2 regions of the Brachybacterium sp. JB7 genome follow, and region 1 is predicted to be linked to the other one. Evidence: riboswitches for the same ligand, from Rfam matches in the RefSeq annotation. Region 1 holds a riboswitch; the other holds the start of a gene.
The links. A riboswitch is a leader RNA that binds a small molecule or an ion and turns the genes downstream of it on or off. The one in region 1 is predicted to bind FMN.
Positions count from the first base shown of each region.

Region 2: linked by a shared signal. The riboswitch ahead of ribD (bifunctional diaminohydroxyphosphoribosylaminopyrimidine deaminase/5-amino-6-(5-phosphoribosylamino)uracil reductase RibD) and the one ahead of pnuC (nicotinamide riboside transporter PnuC) in region 1 are both predicted to bind FMN.

Region 1 is NZ_QPGN01000001.1:156,312-160,738, forward strand. Features, by position in the region: gene CIK81_RS00710 (RsmB/NOP family class I SAM-dependent RNA methyltransferase) at 1-1,404, shown strand, start outside; gene rpe (ribulose-phosphate 3-epimerase) at 1,401-2,087, shown strand; FMN riboswitch at 2,133-2,250, shown strand; gene pnuC (nicotinamide riboside transporter PnuC) at 2,345-3,067, shown strand; gene CIK81_RS00725 (phosphoribosyl-ATP diphosphatase) at 3,129-3,392, shown strand; gene hisG (ATP phosphoribosyltransferase) at 3,493-4,350, shown strand; gene CIK81_RS00735 (PH domain-containing protein) at 4,358-4,427, shown strand, end outside.
Region 2 is NZ_QPGN01000002.1:44,335-48,761, reverse strand. Features, by position in the region: gene recF (DNA replication/repair protein RecF) at 1-323, shown strand, start outside; gene CIK81_RS02570 (DUF721 domain-containing protein) at 320-1,081, shown strand; FMN riboswitch at 1,118-1,247, shown strand; gene ribD (bifunctional diaminohydroxyphosphoribosylaminopyrimidine deaminase/5-amino-6-(5-phosphoribosylamino)uracil reductase RibD) at 1,374-2,399, shown strand; gene CIK81_RS02560 (riboflavin synthase) at 2,415-3,017, shown strand; gene ribB (3,4-dihydroxy-2-butanone-4-phosphate synthase) at 3,014-4,252, shown strand; gene ribH (6,7-dimethyl-8-ribityllumazine synthase) at 4,249-4,427, shown strand, end outside.

The sequences.
Region 1 (4,427 bases):
TTCGAGGGCCTGCGCCTGATCCGCGAGGACGACGCCTACGCGAACCTCGTGCTGCCGCGCCTGCTGCGCTCCCACCGGGTCTCCGGCCGCGACGCCGCCTTCACCACCGAGCTCTTCTACGGCTCGTTGCGGGCCCAGGGCCGCCTGGACGCGATCCTCGCCGCGTGCGTGGACCGTCCCCTCGAGAAGGTCGACCCCGCTCTCGTGGACGTGCTGCGCCTGGGTGCCTACCAGCTTCTGGACATGACGGTCGCGCCCCACGCCGCCACCTCCGAGACCGTGGCCCTGGCTCGCTCCGAGGTCGGCGCCGGTGCGGCGAGCTTCGTCAACGCCGTCCTGCGCCGGGTGGGGGAGAGGACCCTCGAGGAGTGGATCGACGAGGTCGCTCCGGAGCGCGCGAAGGATCCCACCGGCCATCTCGCCGTCGTGCATTCCCATCCCCGCTGGGTGGTGCGCGCCCTCACCGACGCACTGGCGGGCCACGGCCGCTCCCGCGACGAGATCGACGAGCTGCTGGCCGCCCAGAACGCCGCGCCCGCGGTCTCGCTGGTGATGCGCCCCGGGCTCACCGATCTCGACGAGCTGATCGACCACGGCGCGAGCGCAGGCCGGCTCAGCGTCTTCGCGGCGTCCTGGCCCTCCGGCGATCCCGGCGGCATGGACGCGGTCAAGGAGGGCCGGGTCGCCGTGCAGGACGAGGGCAGCCAGCTCGCCGCCCTCGCACTCGCCCTGGGCGCGGACGATCTGGTCCGTGCCGACGACGCCCATTGGCTCGACCTATGCGCCGGCCCGGGCGGGAAGGCCGCTCTGCTGGGCGGGCTCACCGTCGGCCATGACGCCGACCTGCTCGCGGTCGAGCTGCAGCCCCACCGCACCGAGCTCGTCGAGCGCGCGGTCGCGACGCTCCAGGAGGCCGGCTGCGAGATCAGCACCCGTACGGCCGACGGCACCACCCTCGGTGCCGAGCTGCCCGGTCGCTTCTCGCGCGTGCTCGCCGACGTGCCCTGTTCCGGACTCGGTGCCCTGCGTCGTCGTCCCGAGGCCCGCTGGCGCCGCACCCCGGCGGACGTCGGCCAGCTGAGCACCCTGCAGCGCACCCTGCTGACCTCCGCTCTGGACGCTGCGGCGCCCGGCGGCGTGGTCGCCTACGTGACCTGCTCGCCGCACCTCGCCGAGACGCGCCTGGTGGTCGCCGACGTGCTCAAGGGACGCGAGGACGTCGAGGAGCTCGACGCTCGTGACGCCGTGCGCGCCGGTGTGCTGCCCGCGCATCGGACCGACATCGAGCTGGGCGAGGGCCCTGCCGTGCAGCTGTGGCCGCACGTGCACGGCACCGACGCCATGTACATCTGCCTGCTGCGCAAGCAGTCAGCCCCCGCCGTGGAAGGAACCCCGACATCATGAATGCCGCCTACTCGACCGATGGCCAGTACATCCATCCCAGCATCCTCAACGCCGACTTCATGAGCATCGGCACGGAGCTGGACAAGATCTCCACCGCCGACAGCGTCCACGTCGACGTGATGGACAACCACTTCGTGCCCAACCTGACGTTCGGCCCGAGCATGGTCGAGCAGATCGTCGAGCGCAGCCCGATCCCGATCGATGCCCATCTGATGATCGAGGACGCCGACCGCGAGGCCCCCCAGTACGCCGAGGCCGGTGCCTCCTCGGTCACGTTCCATCTCGAGGCCGCGAGCGCTCCGATCAAGCTCGCCCGGGATCTGCGCCGCAAGAACACCGAGGTGGGGGTGGCACTGCGGCCCGCCACCCCGATCGAGCCGCTGCTCGACGTCATTGGCGAGTTCGACATGCTGCTGATCATGACCGTCGAGCCCGGCTTCGGGGGGCAGAGCTTCCTGGACACCATGCTCCCCAAGATCCGCCGCGCCCGTCGGGCCATCAGCGAGGCCAACCTCGAGGTGTCGATCCAGGTCGACGGCGGCGTGAGCCGCGAGACCATCGAACGCTGCGCGGAGGCGGGGGCGAACGTGTTCGTGGCCGGTTCCGCGATCTACCGCGCCCAGGACGCCGCCGACGAGATCTCCGCCCTGCGCGAACTGGCCGGGCGCCACACGGCCCACTGACCCGGGCCGGCGGCGACGGCGCTATCCTGGGGCGGTCACATCAGTGACGTGCTCCGGGGTCGGTGAAATTCCGAGCCGGCGGTGACAGTCCGCGACCCGCTTCGGCGGTGGAGCCGGTGGAACTCCGGCACCGACAGTACAGCCTGGATGAGAGGCGCACGTCCTGCATGCCCAGGGCGCCCTCGGCGTTTCCCCGGAGCCATGCCGGAACCCTTTTCCCCCCCGGAGCCACTGCATCCGACGGCGAAAGGACCGACATGGAACTCCTGCAGTGGCTCTTCGACGCGCGCATCGATTTCGCGGGCGGCCAGTTCATCCTCCTGCGCGAGGTGCTCGGAAACGTCTTCGGGCTCCTCAGCGCCCTGGGCGGCATGCGCCGCAAGGTGTGGGCCTGGCCGATCGGCATCGTCGGCAACGTGCTGCTGTTCACGGTGTTCATGGGGACCGTCTTCGGCAATCCCGGCTCCGTGGACCTGCTCGGCCAGGCCGGACGCCAGATCATGTTCATCCTCACCAGCATCTACGGCTGGGTGCGCTGGCGTCAGGCTCAGCACGACGGCGGCACCGCGGTCGAGCCCCGCTGGGCCTCCGGGGGAACCAGGGTGCTGCTGCTGGTCGCCCTCGTCGGCGGCACCGCAGCGCTCACGCCGCTCTTCCGCGCCCTCGGCTCGTACGAGCCCGTATGGGCCGACGCCTGGATCTTCATGGGCAGCCTCCTGGCCACCTTCGGCATGGCCAAGGGATGGGTCGAGTTCTGGCTGATCTGGGTGGCCGTCGACCTCGTGGGCGTGCCTCTCCTGGTCAGTGCCGGCTACTACGCGAGCGCCTTCATGTACGTCTTCTACGGCGCGTTCACGCTGATCGGCTTCTTCGTGTGGTGGCGCGTGCGCAGCCGTCAGGACCGCAGCGAGCACGGCGAGCAGGGCGAACGGGTCTCCGTGGAGACCGCGCACCTGGACCCCACCGTGCGCCGGGAGTGATCCGGCGCCCGGTGGATGGTCCGACGCGCGCTCTGCTCACCGGGACGCGTACCCTGGTGGCGTGAAGGATTTCGAAGCATTGTTCGCTGAGCTGACCGAGAAGGCCCGTACCCGCCCCGAGGGCTCCGGCACCGTCCGAGAGCTCGATGCCGGGGTGCATCAGATCGGCAAGAAGATCGTGGAGGAGGCGGCCGAGGTCTGGATGGCCTGCGAGCACGAGAGCCATGAGGACGCCGCCATGGAGATCAGTCAGCTCCTCTATCACCTGCAGGTGATGATGGTCGCCAAGGGCATCAGCCTCGACGACGTCTACCGCCAGCTCTGAGCAGCCGCTCGTCCCGCATTCCCTGACAGCTTCACCAGACTTTCCATCCGTCGCCCGCCGACGCCGCTTCATGGGCCGCCCCCGCGGCCGAGGAGGAACCGTGCTGCGCATCGCAGTCCCCAACAAGGGCGCCCTGTCCGAGCCCGCCGTCGATCTGCTGCAGGAGGCGGGCTACCGCCGCCGCGGCACGACCAAGGACCTGGTGGTCGTCGACCAGGAGAACGACGTCGAGTTCTTCTACCTGCGCCCCCGCGACATCGCCGTCTACGTCGGCTCCGGCACCGTCGACGTGGGCATCACCGGCCAGGACATGCTGCTGGACTCCCGCACGCCGGCCGAGGAGATCCTCTCCCTGGGGTTCGCCCGCTCGACCTTCCGCTTCGCCGCGCCGATGGGAACCCGCGAGGACATCACGAGCCTCGAGGGCTCCATCATCGCCACCAGCTACGAGAACCTCGTCGAGGACTACCTCACCGAGCGCGGCATCGGCGCGTCCGTGGTCCACCTCGACGGCGCGGTCGAGTCCTCGATCCGCCTCGGCGTGGCCGACGTGATCGCCGATGTCGTCGAGACCGGCACCACCCTGCGCCAGGCCGGCCTCGAGCCCTTCGGCGAGCCGATCATGACCAGCGAGGCCGTGCTCTTCTCGCGCCCCGGCATGGTGCTCGAGGAGGCCGGTGCGCACTCTCTCGAGGTGCTCGAGCGGCGGCTCCGGGGCGTTCTGGTGGCCCGCGAGTACGTGATGCTCGACTACGACATCCCCACTGCTCTGCTGGAGACGGCCGTCCAGGTGACGCCCGGGCTGCAGTCGCCGACGGTCTCGCCGCTGCACGGCGGCGAGTGGTCTGCCGTGCGGGCGATGGTGGATCGTCGCGCCGCACACCGGATGATGGACGATCTCTACGACGCCGGCGCCCGCGCCATCCTGGTCACCGCGATTCAGGCCTGTCGCATCTGAGGCCCTGATGACCACGACGGTGTTCCGCCCGCGAATGGTGCGCGTCTTCGCGTACCTGACCGCCATCGTGGTGCTCG
Region 2 (4,427 bases), on a different contig from region 1:
TCCCCGCCAAGGGCTATGCGAGCCACGGCGAGTCCTGGTCCTTGGCCCTCGCCCTGCGCCTGGCCAGCTACGACCTGCTCCGTCTCGAGGAGGGCGATCTCGGCGACGGCGAACCGATCCTCATCCTCGACGACGTGTTCAGCGAGCTCGACGTGCACCGGCGCGAACGGCTGGGCCGCATCGTCACCAGCGCCTCCCAGGTGCTGATCACCACCGCCAACGACACCGACATCCCCGGCTCGCTGGACGGCGAGATCCATGTGGTCGACGTCAGCCTCGGCGACGCGACGCCGCGGGATCCGCGCGACGGAGGCCTGCGATGACGACGCCGGGATCCGGGAACGGACAGCGGCCGCGGCTCGCGAACCCGTACGATCTCTCGACCTGGCGAGGCCCCCAGGAGCCGGACCAGCAGGCCTCCCGGACCGTGGAACGGCACCCCGGGACAGTAGCCCCTCGACGTCCGCCGGGCACCGGCGGGCAGCGTCGGCCGGCGTCGGAGCGCGATCAGGAGCGGGTCGCGGGGCCGGATGAGTTCTACGACCCGCCCGAGCTGCCGCCGTCGACCGACCCCTTCGAACTCGCCCGGCGCACCGTGAACCGCTCCCGTGCCGCGGCCCGGGGCCGCGGACTCTTCCCGATCTCCGCGAAGACCCAGGCCAGAGACGTGCGCGACCGCTCGGGCAGCGCCCCCGGCTACTCCGGATCCCGCCCGGACCCGCGAGACCCGCAGGGCATCGAGCTGGTGCTGAAGAAGGTGCTGGGAAACCTCGGCTGGAACGCCGGCATGGATGCCGGACGGGTGCTCGAGGAATGGGACGAGATCGTGGGCGAGAGGCTCGCGACCCACTGCCGTCCGGTCTCCCTCGAGGACGGGGTGCTCATGGTCAGCGCGTCCTCCTCGGCCTGGGCCTCCCAGCTGCGCATGCTCACCCCGCAGCTCATCACCGCGATCGAGGAGCACATCGGCTCCCACGTGATCTCCGAGCTGCGCGTGACCGGTCCGGCCTCTGCCGAGCGCACCTGGAAGAAGGGCCGACGCACCGTCACCTGGCGCGGACCGCGCGACACATACGGATGAGCTCCTGCTACCGTGAGTGCTGACGAGCTGACAAGCTCGCGTGCACTGGGGTCGGTGAAATTCCGAGCCGGCGGTGATAGTCCGCGACCCGATGGCCTCTGGCCCTCGGCTGACCAGGTGGAACTCCTGGACCGACGGTCAGAGTCCGGATGGGAAGCGCACGCGAACGACGTCCTCGGGCGGCTCTTCGCCGTGCACCCCGGTGCACCGGCGAACGCTCCTCGGGCGACGACGTCTCCGCACCCTTCCCCTCCCTCCGGAACCGCGAGCTGCGGACCGAGGGAGAGAGACCATGCTGGCCCACGCCGAGACCGCGGCCCTGCGCCGTGCGCTGGAGATCGCTGCGGACCCCGCCGTGCCCTTGGGCCCGAATCCCCGTGTGGGCTGCGTGCTGCTCGATGCCCACGGAGCGGTGATCGCGGAGGGACACCACCGCAGGGCCGGCACGCCGCATGCCGAGATCGACGCCCTGAGTCGCGCGTCCGTCTCCGTCGCCGGAGCCACCGCCCTCGTCACCCTGGAACCCTGCGCCCATCACGGACGCACCGGGCCCTGCGCCGACGCGCTGCTCGAGGCCGGAGTGGCCCGGGTCGTGGTCGCCCGGCGTGACCCGAACCCGCACGCGACCGGCGGCGTCGAGACCCTGCGTGCCGCCGGCATCGACGTCGAGCTGGACGTGCCCGAGGACCTCGCTGCCGCGGCCGGCCTGCTCAATCGCGGCTGGGAGCACGGCCTGCAGCACGACCGCCCCCTGGTCACCGCCAAGACGGCGCTCACGCTCGACGGCCGGGTCGCCGCGGCGGACGGCAGCAGCCGTTGGATCACCGGCGAGGAGGCCCGCAGCGAGGTCCACGACCTGCGCGCCACCTGCGACGTCGTGCTCATCGGCGCCGGCACCGCCCGGATCGACCATCCCTCTCTCACCGCCCGCCGCCCCGACGGGACCCTGCTCCCGCACCAGCCTCTCCGCGTGGTGATGGGCACCGGCGACATCCCCCCGCTGCCCGCTCCGGCGGGTGCGGGAGACACGCTCCTCCTGCGCACACACGACCCGTCGGCCGCCCTCGCGGAGCTCTTCGCGCACGGCCGACGCCATGTCCTGCTCGAGGGCGGGCCCACCGTGACCGGCGCCTTCCTGCGCGCCGGGCTGGTCGATGAGCTGATCGTGCACCTGGCCCCCACCCTGCTGGGCGCCGGACCACCGGGCGTCGGCGACCTGGGGATCACCACGATCTCCGAGCGCCTGGACCTGGACCTCGTGGAGGTCGCCCCCCGCGGCTGCGACCTCCGCCTCACCCTCCGCCCCCGAACCGCCTGACCTGGAAGGACCCCCATGTTCACCGGAATCATCGAAGAACTCGGCACCGTCGAGTCGCTCACCTCACCGGCGGATCCTGCCCGCCTCACGATCCGCTCCCCGCAGGTCCTGGCCGGCATCGCCCTGGGCGACTCGATCGCCGTGAACGGCTGCTGCCTCACCGTGACCGCAGAGGACGGCGAGACCTGGAGCGCCGACGTCATCGCCACCACGCTCGAGGCCACCACACTCGGCGGGCTCGCCGCCGGTGACACCGTCAACCTCGAGCGCTGCGTACGGGTCGACGGACGCCTGGACGGCCACATCGTGCAGGGCCATGTGGACGCGACCGGCGAGATCCTCGACCGGGAGGAGGAGGCAGGCACCACCCGCCTGCGGATCCAGCTGCCCGCGGGCCTGGCCCGTTATGTGGTCGCGAAGGGATCGCTGGCCGTGGACGGCGTGAGCCTCACCGTCGCCGCGATCGACGGCGACGAGGTGACGATCGGGTTGATCCCGGAGACCCTCGCCCGCACCACCCTGGGCCGACGGGACATCGGCCACCGCGTGAACCTCGAGGTCGACGTGCTGGCCAAGCACGTCGAGAAGCTGCTGTTCGCCGAGGGGGCGCGTCGATGAGCACGCTGAGACTGGACTCCGTCGAGCAGGCCCTCGCCGCACTCTCCGTCGGAGCGCCCGTGGTGGTCGTGGACGACGAGGACCGCGAGAACGAGGGCGACCTGATCCTGGCCGCCTCGGCCGCGACCGCGCAGACCCTGGCCTTCGCGGTCCGCTACTCGAGCGGCCTGCTGTGCGCTCCGATGACGGCGGCGAGGGCGGATGCCCTGCAGCTGCCGCTGATGGTCGCCGAGAACGCGGACCCGCTGCGCACCGCCTACACCGTGAGCGTCGACGCCTCCGCCGACGTGACCACCGGGATCAGCGCGGCCGACCGTGCCCGCACCCTGCAGGTCCTCGCCGATCCGGGCTCGGCCCCCGCGGACCTGATCCGTCCCGGCCACGTGCTGCCCCTGCGTGCCCGCGACGGCGGCGTGCTCGAGCGCCGCGGCCACACCGAGGCGGCGGTGGACCTCACGCGTCTGGCCGGCCTGCCCGACGTCGGCATGATCGTCGAGCTCGTGCACGATGACGGCACCATGATGCGCGGACCGGCGCTGCGGGAGTTCGCCGACCAGCACGACCTGGTGATGATCTCGATCGAGGCGCTCGTGGCGCACCGTCGGGCGCTCGAGGCCGATCCCCTCGAGATGACCGAGCCGGTGGACCTGCCCACCGAGCACGGCACCTTCCGTGCCCTGGCCGTGCGCGACGGCTCCGCCGAGCATCTGGTGCTCGTGCGCGGGGACGTCACGACCGACGAACCGGTGCTGACCCGGGTGCACTCCGAATGCATGACCGGGGACGTGTTCGGCTCCCGCCGCTGCGACTGCGGGCCGCAGCTGCAGGAGTCCCTGGCGCGGATCGAGGCCGCCGGCCGCGGCGTGCTCGTCCTGCTGCGCGGCCACGAGGGGCGAGGGATCGGCCTGGTGCAGAAGCTGCGCGCCTACGCGCTGCAGGATTCCGGCCGCGACACCGTCGAGGCGAACCTCGACCTGGGCCTGCCGGTCGACGCCCGCAGCTTCGAGGCGGTGCCGCGGATCCTCGCGCGCCTCGGCGTGGGGAGCGTCCACCTGCTCACCCACAACCCCGCCAAGGCCGAGGCGCTGCGCGCGGGCGGCCTCGACGTCGCCGCGGTCGTGGACCTCGGCACCCACCCCACCCCCGAGAACCTCGCGTATCTCACCACCAAGCGGGACCGACTGGGCCACCATCTCGTCGGCCTCCCCACCACCCCTGAAGGAGACGCTGCATGAGCGGACACGGAAGCCCCAGCCTGACCACCACCTCCCACCCCGACCTGCGGGTCGCGATCGTCGCCGCCTCCTGGCACCAGGAGGTCATGGACGGCCTGCTCGACGGTGCGCTGCGCGGCTGCACCGAGGCGGGGATCACCGGCCCCACCGTGGTGCGGGCCCCCGGCTCCTTCGA